3 regions of the Lysinibacillus sp. NPDC096418 genome follow, and region 3 is predicted to be linked to each of the others. Evidence: predicted binding sites of a transcription regulator. Region 3 holds the regulator's gene; each other region holds the start of a gene.
What was found. Region 3 encodes LexA, which represses DNA repair genes until DNA is damaged. Its sites were predicted from a motif close to CGAACATATGTTCG; they were not measured.
Positions count from the first base shown of each region.

Region 1: a site for LexA is predicted at 1,820-1,833, ahead of parE (DNA topoisomerase IV subunit B). Genes of this name have one in related genera too.
Region 2: a site for LexA is predicted at 2,497-2,510, ahead of uvrB (excinuclease ABC subunit UvrB). Genes of this name have one in related genera too.

Region 1 is NZ_JBIWEY010000020.1:3,264-7,559, reverse strand. Features, by position in the region: gene parE (DNA topoisomerase IV subunit B) at 1-1,800, opposite strand, end outside; gene plsY (glycerol-3-phosphate 1-O-acyltransferase PlsY) at 2,147-2,749, shown strand; gene ACIQZG_RS14795 (HesB/YadR/YfhF family protein) at 2,769-3,059, shown strand; gene ACIQZG_RS14790 (spore germination protein) at 3,188-4,296, shown strand, end outside.
Region 2 is NZ_JBIWEY010000003.1:95,089-99,384, reverse strand. Features, by position in the region: gene uvrA (excinuclease ABC subunit UvrA) at 1-441, opposite strand, end outside; gene uvrB (excinuclease ABC subunit UvrB) at 446-2,425, opposite strand; gene ACIQZG_RS04775 (IDEAL domain-containing protein) at 2,640-2,882, opposite strand; gene ACIQZG_RS04770 (competence protein ComK) at 3,107-3,616, shown strand; one part of gene prfB (peptide chain release factor 2) at 3,658-4,296, opposite strand, start outside.
Region 3 is NZ_JBIWEY010000015.1:78,157-82,452, reverse strand. Features, by position in the region: gene ACIQZG_RS13110 (prepilin peptidase) at 1-747, shown strand, start outside; gene ACIQZG_RS13105 (gamma-glutamyl-gamma-aminobutyrate hydrolase family protein) at 763-1,482, shown strand; gene lexA (transcriptional repressor LexA) at 1,545-2,162, opposite strand; gene yneA (cell division suppressor protein YneA) at 2,330-2,644, shown strand; gene ACIQZG_RS13090 (YneB family resolvase-like protein) at 2,641-3,306, shown strand; gene ACIQZG_RS13085 (DUF896 domain-containing protein) at 3,371-3,604, shown strand; gene tkt (transketolase) at 3,732-4,296, shown strand, end outside.

The DNA.
Region 1 (4,296 bases), on a different contig from region 3:
TGTACGTGTTTCAGGATTCATTGTTGTATCCCATAATTGATCAGCGTTCATCTCACCAAGTCCTTTATAACGCTGAAGTATATAGCCCTTCCCTATTTTTTTAATAGCGGACTGTAAATCATTTTCTGTCCAAGCGTATTCAATGACTTCTTTTTTACCTGTACCCTTAGATACTTTGTATAGCGGTGGTAGCGCAATGAAGACTTTTCCTGCCTCAATTAGTGGACGCATATAACGATAAAAGAATGTTAATAGCAAGACTTGAATATGTGCACCGTCTGTATCGGCATCGGTCATGATGACAACTTTATCATAGGCGGAATCTTCTACAGAAAAATCAGTCCCAACACCAGCACCAATTGCGTGAATAATTGTTGAGATTTCCTCATTTTTCATAATGTCCTGAAGCTTCGCCTTTTCAGTATTAATTACTTTTCCGCGTAGAGGCAAGATTGCTTGGAACGTACGGTCACGACCTTGCTTAGCTGAACCTCCTGCGGAATCACCTTCGACTAAGTATAATTCATTTCTAGCTGCATTACGGGACTGTGCAGGCGTTAACTTACCTGACAGGAGTGTACTTGCCTTTTTGTTTTTCTTACCGTTACGAGCATCTTCACGTGCTTTACGAGCCGCTTCACGTACTTGCTGCGCTCGAATTGCCTTACGAACAAGGGACGCAGATAGCTCAGCATTCTCCTCAAGCACATATAAAATTTGCTCAGATACAACAGAATCGACTGCTGAACGTGCTTCACTAGTACCTAGCTTACTTTTCGTTTGTCCTTCGAATTGCAGTAAATGCTCAGGAATACGAACTGAAATAACTGCTGATAAGCCCTCGCGAATGTCCGAACCTTCAAGATTTTTGTCTTTTTCTTTTAATAAGCCAATTTTACGAGCATATTCATTAAATACACGAGTTAATGCCGTTTTAGCACCCGTTTCATGCGTACCGCCATCTCGTGTACGTACGTTATTGACGAACGATAAAATAGTCTCTGAATAACCATCATTATACTGGAAAGCAAATTCGACTTCGATTTCATCCTGTGTTCCCTCAACATATTTAACCGGATGGAGTATGTCTTTTTCCTCGTTCAAATACGCAACGAAAGCTTCTATTCCGTTTTCATAAAAGAAAACATCCTCTTTGCCTTCCCCGCGTTCATCGATTAATTCAATTCTTAAGCCTTTTAGTAAAAATGCAGATTCACGTAAACGTTCTGCAAGCGTATCATAGTTGAATTTAGTCACAGAGAAGATCGTATCATCTGGTAAGAAATGTACAAGCGTCCCTGTTTGTTTTGTATTACCGATTACTTCAAGTGTTGTTGCTGGGTTTCCGCCATTTTCAAAACGTTGTTTATATTTTTTTCCATCACGATGAATCGTTACTTCTAAAAATGTCGACAAGGCGTTCACAACAGATGAACCTACACCGTGCAAACCACCACTCGTTTTATAACCGCCTTGTCCAAATTTTCCACCTGCATGTAACACTGTGAAAATTATTTCTGGCGTCGGCTTGCCCATTTTGTGCATACCAGTTGGCATACCTCGTCCGAAATCTCGAACGCTTAAACTTTGGTCTTGATGTATTGTGACAATGATATGAGAACCAAAGCCAGCAAGTGCTTCATCCACCGCATTATCTACAATTTCATACACAAGGTGATGAAGTCCTCGACCATCTGTGGAACCAATATACATGCCGGGTCGCTTTCGCACCGCTTCTAATCCTTCTAAAACTTGAATTGCGTCATCATTATAGACGCTAGGTGACTGTTTATTCGCCAAAAGATTCCCCTCCAAAAAACAAACGCATGTTCTGATAACGTTCTCATCCTAATAATAATAGCATTCGTTGTCAATAGCCAGTACTAGGCCCAAATAAATTTATATTATTATTCCTTGACTTAGAAATAAAAGATAGACTTCTATTCTACCAAAGGAAAGTAAGATTGACAAAATCCCCTTTTTACCTATATTTTAAAGAAAGCTTTTCTCTTATGATAAAGAATTCCCGATTGATTAGGTATTTTCCTTCATAACATTGTGAATTGTAAAGAAAAAGTGTAAAATAATCATCACAAAGTATTAGTACCAAGTGATAATTTTTATGTGAAATGAAAGGAGCTTATCAATGATAAATGGTTTTATTATTTTATGTGCTTATCTAATCGGCTCTATACCATCTGGGTTATGGATTGGAAAAATCTTTTACAAAATGGATATACGAGAGCACGGTAGCGGTAACTTAGGCGCTACGAATACTTTTCGTATTTTAGGAAAAAAAGCAGGTCTGATTGTAACAATTATGGATGTCTTAAAAGGAACAGCGGCTGTTTTATTGGCGTCGTTACCTTTTTTTACTGAAGCTACGGTTCATCCAATGATTCTTGGCGTTTTAGCAGTATTCGGTCATATGTTTCCTGTGTTTGCGAGTTTCCGTGGTGGTAAAGCAGTTGCTACATCTGCCGGTGTGGTACTTGGCTATTCTTGGCCATTTTTTATCGTATTATTCTTTACGTTCTTCATCACATTAAAAATCACGAAAATTGTTAGTTTAACATCGATCATTGCCTCTGGGCTGGCACTTATTTATTCAATCGTTTATTATTTTGTTACAGGTGATTTTGCATTATTAATCTTAGTGGCGTGTCTATTCAGCTTTATTGTCTATCGCCATCGCGCAAACATCGCTCGTATTAAAAATGGTACTGAACCAAAAGTGAAATGGATTTAAAGTGAGGAAGGATCATAACATGAAGATTACACTAACTGATGCAGCGCTTGAATGGTTTAAGCATGAAATGGAAGTTGAAAAAGGTGATAACATTCGTTTTTATGCACGATATGGTGGCTTAAGTCCTTTCCACGAAGGTTTTTCCCTCGGTATGACACGCGAGGAGCCAATCGACATTGGTGCTCAAACGGTTGTCGATGGCATTACGTACTACATTGACGAAAAAGATTTATGGTTTTTTAATGAGCATAATTTACATATTGATGTAGATAGTAACATTGATGAATTAAATTACGCTTATACAAAATAGCAATTTAGAGATTGTCTCAGGCTTTTGAGACAATCTCTTTTTGTTTTACTAGCGATTTTTTGTTTATCTCGATAAAAAGTTGTATATCCTCTTATTAGCTCAATGAATAGATGGAGGAGGATTTTTAAGTGAGTAGTTCAAAAAATAATAACGATACCTCTCAATCAACATCAAGCTCTTCGAAGGATTTACTTAATCAATCTCTTTCAAAAAATATTCAAATCATTAAAGAAGCAGTTGGTAATAGTAACGATATTGTCATACGGGAGTTTTTTATTGGGAAATCAGAGAATCATCCCATGGCAATCGTTTACACAGATGGTTTAGCCGATCAAACAGCAATATCGGATTTTATAATGGAATCTCTTATGTTGGATTTAGATAAGACGATTGAAGTTAAATCAGAAGCACTCAACCAATATTTAAAAGATACTGGTTTGACAGTCGGTGATGTGAAAGATATTGAAGATTTTTCGACATTGTTTAGTTCAATCATGAATGGAGAAACCGTCATTTTATTAGACGGTGAACCAAAAGGAATTTCGACAAGTACTAAAAAATCTAAGGATCGAGCAATTACTGAACCTACTACGGAATCAGTCGTAAGGGGTCCTAAAGAAGCTTTTACAGAAACACTTCGTACAAACACAGCCATGATACGTCGTAAGATTAAAAATCCTAACCTTTGGATAAAATCGAGGGTTATTGGGAAAGTAACGCAAACAGATATTGCCGTTATGTACATTAATGGCATTGCGAACGAAAAAATTGTAAAAGAGGTTCTCGAACGTTTAGACAGTATTGACATAGATGGCATTCTAGAAAGTAGTTATATTGAAGCGTTGATACAAGATAGTAAATATTCGATATTCCCAACAATTTACAATTCAGAACGACCGGATGTCATTGCAGCTGAATTGTTAGAAGGAAAAATTGCTATTCTCGTGGATGGTACACCCTTTGTTCTTATTGTCCCTGCTTTGTTCACATCTTTTTTACAATCTTCAGAGGACTATTATCAAAATTTCATAATTAGTTCACTTATACGTCTATTGAGATATTTCGGTATAATCATTTCTCTGATTGTCCCTTCTCTATATGTGGCAATCACTACTTTTCACCAAGAAATGTTACCTACGGCTATGTTGATTAGTATCGCCTCACAGCGAGAAGGTGTCCCCTTCCCTGCTGTTGTTGAAGCAATAATTATGGAAATTGCATTTGAAATTTTAAGAGA
Region 2 (4,296 bases), on a different contig from region 3:
TCGTTCTGGGTATGTCACTAGACGGTCCACCATTTGTTCAATTGTTTGCGAAGTAATTTCTATCCCATGATTTGGACAAATGGGCTTACCAATACGTGCATACAATAAACGTAAATAATCATATATTTCTGTTACTGTGCCGACTGTCGAACGCGGGTTACGACTCGTCGTTTTTTGGTCAATCGAAATGGCTGGTGATAGCCCTTCAATCGCATCTACATCAGGTTTGTCCATTTGCCCAAGAAATTGACGCGCATAAGCAGACAGCGACTCAACATAACGACGCTGCCCCTCCGCATAAATCGTATCAAATGCAAGTGAAGATTTTCCCGAACCGGATAAGCCCGTTAAAACAACGAGCTTATCACGTGGAATTGTGACATCGATATTTTTTAAATTATGTGCACGTGCACCTTGCACAACGATTTCTGTATTTTTCACAAAATCACCCTTCTGCCTTCAATTCAAAGATAGTATCGCGAAGTTCAGCTGCACGTTCAAAGTCAAGTGCCTTCGCTGCTTCCTTCATTTCTATTTCAAGAGAAGCAAGTAATTTCTCCTTCTCTGCCTTTGTTAATTTCTTACCTTTTGTCGCTTTTGTCACGTAAGATTCATCTTCCTCCGCCACTTGTGTAGCACGAATAATATCTGGAATCTTCTTGACAATTGTTGTAGGCGTAATACCATGTTCCTCGTTATATGCCATTTGCAACATACGACGACGCTTCGTTTCATCAATCGCTTTTTTCATCGAATCAGTCATCTTATCAGCGTACATAATGACACGCCCATTCGAATTACGCGCTGCTCGTCCAATCGTTTGAATCAGTGAACGTTCAGAACGCAGGAACCCTTCCTTATCCGCATCTAAAATCGCCACCAGTGACACTTCTGGAATATCAAGCCCTTCTCGCAATAAATTGATACCAATTAACACATCATACGTACCTTTACGAAGCTCTCGAATAATCTCAATACGTTCCAATGTTTTAATCTCTGAATGTAAGTATTCCACTTTTAAGCCCATTTCCTTCAAGTATGCACTTAAATCTTCTGACATTTTTTTCGTTAATGTCGTTACAAGTACACGCTCATTACGTGTAATACGCTCTTGAATCTCATCAATTAAATCATCAATTTGACCTTCAATTGGACGTACATCAATAATCGGATCTAGTAAACCTGTTGGACGAATAATTTGCTCGACCATTTCAGGTGTATGCTCTAGTTCATATGGACCTGGCGTCGCTGACACGTATATCGCCTGATGGATACGTTTTTCATATTCCTCAAAACGCAATGGTCGGTTATCCAGTGCTGATGGCAAACGGAAGCCATGCTCCACAAGGACACCTTTACGCGCCTGGTCACCATTGTACATACCTCGTACTTGTGGCAGCGTTACATGACTTTCATCCACTACAAGTAAAAAATCATCAGGGAAATAATCGAATAATGTATAGGGAGTGGCACCTGCTTCACGCAATGTTAAATGCCGTGAATAGTTTTCAATCCCTGAACAAAAGCCCATCTCTCGCATCATTTCTAAATCATAGCGTGTGCGTTGCTCTAAGCGTTGTGCCTCTAATAACTTATCTTCCGAACGTAGTAAAGCAAGTCGTTCTTCTAATTCTTTTTCAATATTTTCAATAGCTTTTAGCATTTTCTCTTCGCGGGTAACGAAGTGAGATGCTGGGAAGATTGCTACGTGATCACGTTCTGCTAAAATCTCACCTGTTAACGCATTAACCTCACGAATGCGATCGACCTCATCACCGAAAAACTCAATGCGAATACAGTGTTCATCACGTGAAGCTGGGAATATTTCTACAACATCTCCTCGAACACGAAATGTCCCTCGGGTGAAATTCACATCATTTCGCTCGTACTGTACATCCACTAGTTTTCGTAGTAATTGATTACGCTCAATTTCCATGCCCGTACGAATCGATACGACCATTTCTCGATATTCCTCTGGCGAACCTAAACCATAAATACAAGAAACAGAAGCAATAACAATTACATCCTCACGCTCAAAAAGGGCGGATGTTGCAGAGTGGCGCAGTTTATCAATTTCATCATTGATACTCGAATCCTTTTCGATATACGTATCTGTTTGCGGTACGTAAGCTTCTGGTTGGAAGTAATCATAGTAACTAACAAAATATTCAACTGCATTATTCGGGAAAAACTCTTTAAACTCGCTATATAGTTGACCCGCAAGTGTTTTGTTATGTGCCATGATCAGTGTTGGCTTTTTCACCTGCTGAATTACATTTGATATCGTAAAAGTTTTACCAGTACCTGTCGCACCAAGTAAAGTTTGATGACGTTTTCCAGCGTTAACACCCGCAACAAGTTCTGCAATTGCTTTAGGCTGATCACCATTAGGCTGATACGATGATTGTAAATCAAATTGCTCCACCTTTTCCCATCCTTTCCGGTTAACTCATACATTTATTCTAGCATAGCAGTATTAAAATATCGAACATTTAACGAACGTACGTTTCGATTGATTGAAAGAATAATTATCCCTTCGCCATTTCAGATCACTTCTACGACAAACTAAGTCTTTCCTCAACATATCCAATATAAAGAAAAAACCCGCTCTCCTATTCCAGAAGAGCGGGTTTGTCATATTATTCACTCGCAACTTGGTGTAACATCTCAAGTTCGCTTGCATAAAGATGAAAAGCGTGTTCATCCCTTTCGTCGAGTGCCTTATCTATCAGAACAGTCAGTTGTTCTTCGCGATACGTACGCTGGATACGATTTAAAAATAAATCTAAATAAATCTCGTTCAATAATTTTTCTGCCTCATTAACCTTTTTCGACTGACTGACAGCTCTCAAAAAATCTGTGTACGAATAATATTTATCCAACGATCTCACCTCGATCCTTTCTTAAATTATAAGAAAATTGAAATAAAAATGCAATGTACAATTAACCGAAAACATACCATTTATCGAATTTTCTGAACATATTAGCCGAATAACCCTACATTATTTGATGAATTTTCTTAGTAAATTCGCTAAATAAGCCATTACCTAATTTTACATTTTAGCATTATCCTTAGTATTACATTCAGAAATAAGGAGGAAACGCTATGTCAAACAAATATGTTAATGCTTATCTCATGTCATTTAATACGTATTTATTGCAGCCAGTTAAACACGAATCAAAAATTTTCACATGTGTTATCGATAAGCACAATGAATTAATTGTGACACGAAAGCCTATGCATGTTATTCGAAAATCCTGCCTTTCTCTCGGTACAACTTATGAAGCAGCTAAAAATTCAGCAAAAAGATTCTTTGGCAACCAACACAAATTACCAATTGTCGTTGCTTACGATTTCGGACTCCCTTGTATATTTCTACCAACCTATTCACCAAACTCTGAACATAATATTTGGATTGGACTACATGCTATTAAAAATATCACACCTAGTGAATCTGGTAGTCTGCTAACATTAATTAATGGTGTACGAATCGAACTTCCTGTCAAATATGCATCTATCAGTAAGCAATTTGTCAACGCTTCGATGCTCTATAAACACTATGTAGAAGAACGAGAAAAGTTAACGCACCACTCTCCATTTCAAAAATTTAAGTAAACAAAAGCCTCAGGAATTCATTTACTCCTGAGGCTAATCTATTATCCAATACGTGAACGTAAGTAAGCATTGATGAATGGATCAACGTCGCCATCCATTACTGCACTAACATTCCCTGTCTCTTCATTTGTACGATGATCTTTTACCATTGAGTAAGGGTGGAAGACGTAAGAACGAATTTGTGAACCCCAACCAATTTCTTTTTGCTCACCACGAATTTCATCGAGCTGTGCTTGTTGTTTATCTATTTCTAATTGATATAATTTACCCTTTAACATCGTCATCGCTTTTTCACGGTTTTTAATTTGTGAACGTTCTGCCTGACACTGCACTACTGTCCCTGTTGGAATATGCGTAATACGAACAGCCGAATCCGTCGTATTAATATGCTGACCACCAGCTCCAGTTGCACGGTACGTATCAATTTTTAAATCCTCTGTACGAATATCTACTTCGATATTATCATCAAATTCTGGCATAACATCACAAGACACGAACGACGTATGACGACGACCTGAAGAATCGAAAGGTGATATACGTACTAAACGGTGTACACCCTTTTCAGCTTGCAAATAACCGTATGCATTATGACCTTTAATCGATAATGTAACTGACTTAATGCCCGCTTCATCGCCTGGAAGATAATCCACAGTCTCTACTTTAAAACCGCGTTTTTCAGC
Region 3 (4,296 bases):
ATTTTTGTATTTGGACTAGTCTTTGGTTCGTTTTTTAATGTAGTTGGCTTACGTGTACCGATGAAGGAGTCAATTGTATCGCCACCTTCACATTGTACGATATGTCAACGTCAGCTGAAGCTACTAGATTTAGTACCGGTGTTGTCGTTTTTATTGTTAGGCGGGAAGTGTCGTGGTTGTGGGCACAAAATCTCATGGATTTATCCGTTAATGGAGCTTATCACAGGCGGGTTATTTGTTTTTGCTTATTGGCAACTTGGATTTAATGTGGAGTTTTTGATGGCATTGCTATTTATTTCACTACTTGTCATCATTGTTATATCGGATATTTCGTACATGTTGATTTCTGATAAAGTGCTGATTTTCTTTTTGCCGCTATTCATCGTCGGGCGGATTTTATCTCCTTTAACGCCTTGGTGGGATAGTTTACTAGGTGCTGTTGTAGGATTTGGCATATTATATAGCATTGCTGTGTTGTCACGTGGTGGTATGGGTGGGGGCGATATTAAGTTATTCTTTTTAATCGGGCTCGTGCTAGGCACGATAGATTCTCTATTGACGCTGTTTTTAGCAGCTGTGATTGGTATATTTGTGGGCATTATGATTCTACGTGTACGGGAACAAGAGAAACAAAAGCATGTGCCATTTGGTCCATCGATTGCCCTTGCGGCGATTATTGTGTATTTCTATGGCGATAAGATTTATGAGTGGTACTTTATATTATGGAAGAAAGTTGAAATTTTTTAATGGGGGAATGAAATTTTGAAACCGGTAATTGCAATTACCGCTTGTGCGGAGGATGATTTATCTTCACGTTTAAATGCGGCATATAGTAAGAGTATACTAGAAGCAGGCGGGATACCAATCATAGTGCCATTTGGTGTTGATGAGGATGTCTCGCAGGTTTTATCTATAGCAGATGGGTTATTACTTTCGGGTGGTCATGATGTGCATCCATTCTATTTTGGTGCAGAACCGTCTCCGAAATTAGGGCAAATTTATCCTGAACGCGATATGGTTGAGCTTGCATTGACAAATAGAGCTATCGAGAGAGAAATGCCAATCTTCGGAATTTGCCGAGGTATTCAATTACTTAATGTCGCACTTGGGGGTACATTATATCAGGATATCGATTCGGAAGTTCAAAGTAATAAATTATTAAAGCATGCACAACAAGCAGCTAGAGGTGTTGCAACACATTATGTAAATATTGACGAAGGTAATTTATTAATGAAAATTATTGAACAAAAGCAGCTTGCTGTTAATTCGTATCATCACCAGGCAATCAATGTGCTGGCTGAGTCATTGAATGTTGTTGCAACGTCGAGTGATGGCATAATCGAGGCTGTAGCGCATGAAGCATTACCTTTTTGTTTAGGCGTTCAGTGGCACCCTGAGGAACTAGCAATTGCGGGAAATGAAGCGGCGAAACAGCTATTTAAAGCATTTGTCGAGGCTAGTAAGGCATATAAAACAAAATAATAATAATAGAAAAGCTGTCCAATACAGTCAGATTTAGACTGGTAGGGCAGCTTTAACTTTTACTATTGTACGCGGCGATAAAGACCAACTACTTGTCCTAAAATCGAAACTTGGTCCACAATAATCGGTTCCATCGTAGCGTTTTCAGGTTGTAAGCGGAAATGCGTTTTTTCTTTGTAGAAGCGTTTAACTGTTGCTTCATCTTCTTCTGTCATCGCTACAACAATGTCACCATTATTCGCTGTTGACTTTTGCTTTACAATGACTAAATCCCCGTCCAAAATCCCTGCCTCAATCATGGATTCACCCATAATTTCTAGCATGAATAGTTGATCCTCACTAGTACCGTATGTGTCTGGTAATGGGAAGTATTCCTCGATATTCTCAATCGCGGTAATTGGTGAACCTGCCGTTACTTTACCAACTAAAGGCACGTGAATGACACTTTGCTTTTGAATGGTATCTTCAGGCTCTAGGATTTCGATCGCACGTGGTTTTGTTGGGTCACGGCGAATTAAGCCTTTTTGCTCTAAACGTGCTAAATGACCATGCACAGTCGAGCTAGAAGCAAGTCCTACAGCTTCTCCAATCTCACGTACAGATGGTGGATAACCTTTTGCACGAACCTCTTCTTTGATGAATGCTAAAATGTCCTCTTGCCTTTTCGAAACTTTTTTCATAATGCTCACCTCTTTAACTTTATGTACTCGTTTTCCTTATTAAATAGTATAGCAGAATGCGAACACGTATGCAAACATAGGTTCGAAAAGTGTTTGACAAAAACGTTTGTTCGTTTTATTATGAGAACATACATTCCGAACAAACATTCTAAAAGGGGAAATTGATAATGAGTTGGATGAAAAAAAACATACATATTTCAATTTTACTAGGAGCTTGCGTATTATTTGCAGGATATCTCTTAATAACTGATCCTGGAGAAATTACATATAAAGAAATTGATATCAAACATGGCGATAGTTTATGGTCGTTAGGTGAACTACATCGTGGTAAAATGGCTACTGATGAGTGGATACAAATCGTGAAGCTAAAAAATGAATTAACAGATTCGAAAATCGTGGCAGGAAAGTCATTAGTTATTCCAGTAGTTGGCGAGCAAGCTAAACCCATCAATACAATAGAAATTGCGAGAAATGAACAATGATGAATGAAAAACAATCGGCTGTTGTCTATTGCCGTGTTAGTACTGAAAAAGAGACGCAAAGCTCATCACTTGAGCGACAAGAAGATGAACTTGTAAGCTACGCAAAAAATCAAGGTTACAGTATAAAAGGTGTCTTCAAAGACAAGCATAGTGGCTATGATGTTGAGCGAGAAGGACTCCTTGAAATGCTAGATTTTATAAAAGAAGAAGGCGTGAATGCTCTTTTCGTTCAAGATGAAACACGTTTAGGCCGTGGTAATGCGCGTATGGCAGTCCTTCATTTATTGCAAAAAACGGAAACAGATGTTTTTTCGGTGGAAGATTCAGGACCAGTTCAGCTAAATGAAATGGACACGATGTTACTAGAAATATTAGCGATTGTAGAAGAGTATCAGCGCAAAATTCATAATGCAAAAATCCGCCGCGGTATGCGCCGTGCAGTCGAAAACGGTTACCGCCCTGAAAAAAATCTAACGAATCGTGGAAATGCATATGGACAAGAGCGAAAAGAAGTACCGATTGAAGAGATTATCCAGCTTCGTAACAAAGGCTTTACTTTTCAAGAAATTGCAACAACGCTTAGAGGTTTAGGCTTTAATGTCAGTAAAGCTACTGTACATCGAAGATTCCAAGAACACCAAGAAAGATTAGAAGGCAAATAATTTGCTCTTCTAATCTTTTTTGCATACTTTTGTAGTAGTATAAGTACGAAAGAGGTGTGGAATAATGTTATCGAAAGAAAAAATTAATCGTATCAATGAATTATCAGCAAAGGCAAAAGCAGGAAATCTAACAGAAGCAGAGGCGAAGGAACGTTCAGCACTTCGTAAAGAATATTTAGACACCTTCCGTGCAACAATGCGTGATACAATCGAAAATGTGAAAATTGTGGATGCAGAAGGAAATGATGTAACGCCAGAAAAGGTAAAGCAAGCCAAAAAGAATAAATTCTTGAATTAATGTGACGTTTTTTTGATTTAGTATTTCATAAATCTTACGTAGTATTACAAAAGCATTGTTTTCTTATGGAATCTTGACTAAACTGTAAAAGTACAATATCTAGGACGAGAAAGGATGTCACAATATCATGACTCAACATGCGGATCAACTAGCGATTAATGCTATCCGAACATTGTCAATCGATGCAATTGAAAAAGCAAATTCAGGTCACCCAGGTTTACCAATGGGGGCTGCACCAATGGCTTACACGCTATGGACGAAACAACTTCGCCACAATCCAGCTAATCCAAAATGGACTAACCGCGACCGTTTCGTACTTTCAGCAGGTCACGGTTCAATGCTTTTATACAGCTTACTTCACCTTGGTGGCTATGGCTTACCAATGGAGGAAATTAAGAACTTCCGTCAATGGGATTCATTAACTCCAGGACATCCTGAGTACGGTCATACAGTTGGTGTTGAAGCCACTACTGGTCCTTTAGGTCAAGGGATTGCTATGTCAGTTGGTATGGCTATGGCTGAACGTCATTTAGCTGCAACTTATAACAAACCAGGCTATGACATTGTAGATCACTACACATACGCACTATGCGGCGACGGTGACTTAATGGAAGGTGTAGCAGCTGAGGCAATTTCTTTAGCTGGTCACTTAAAATTAGAAAAATTAATCGTTCTTTACGATTCAAATGATA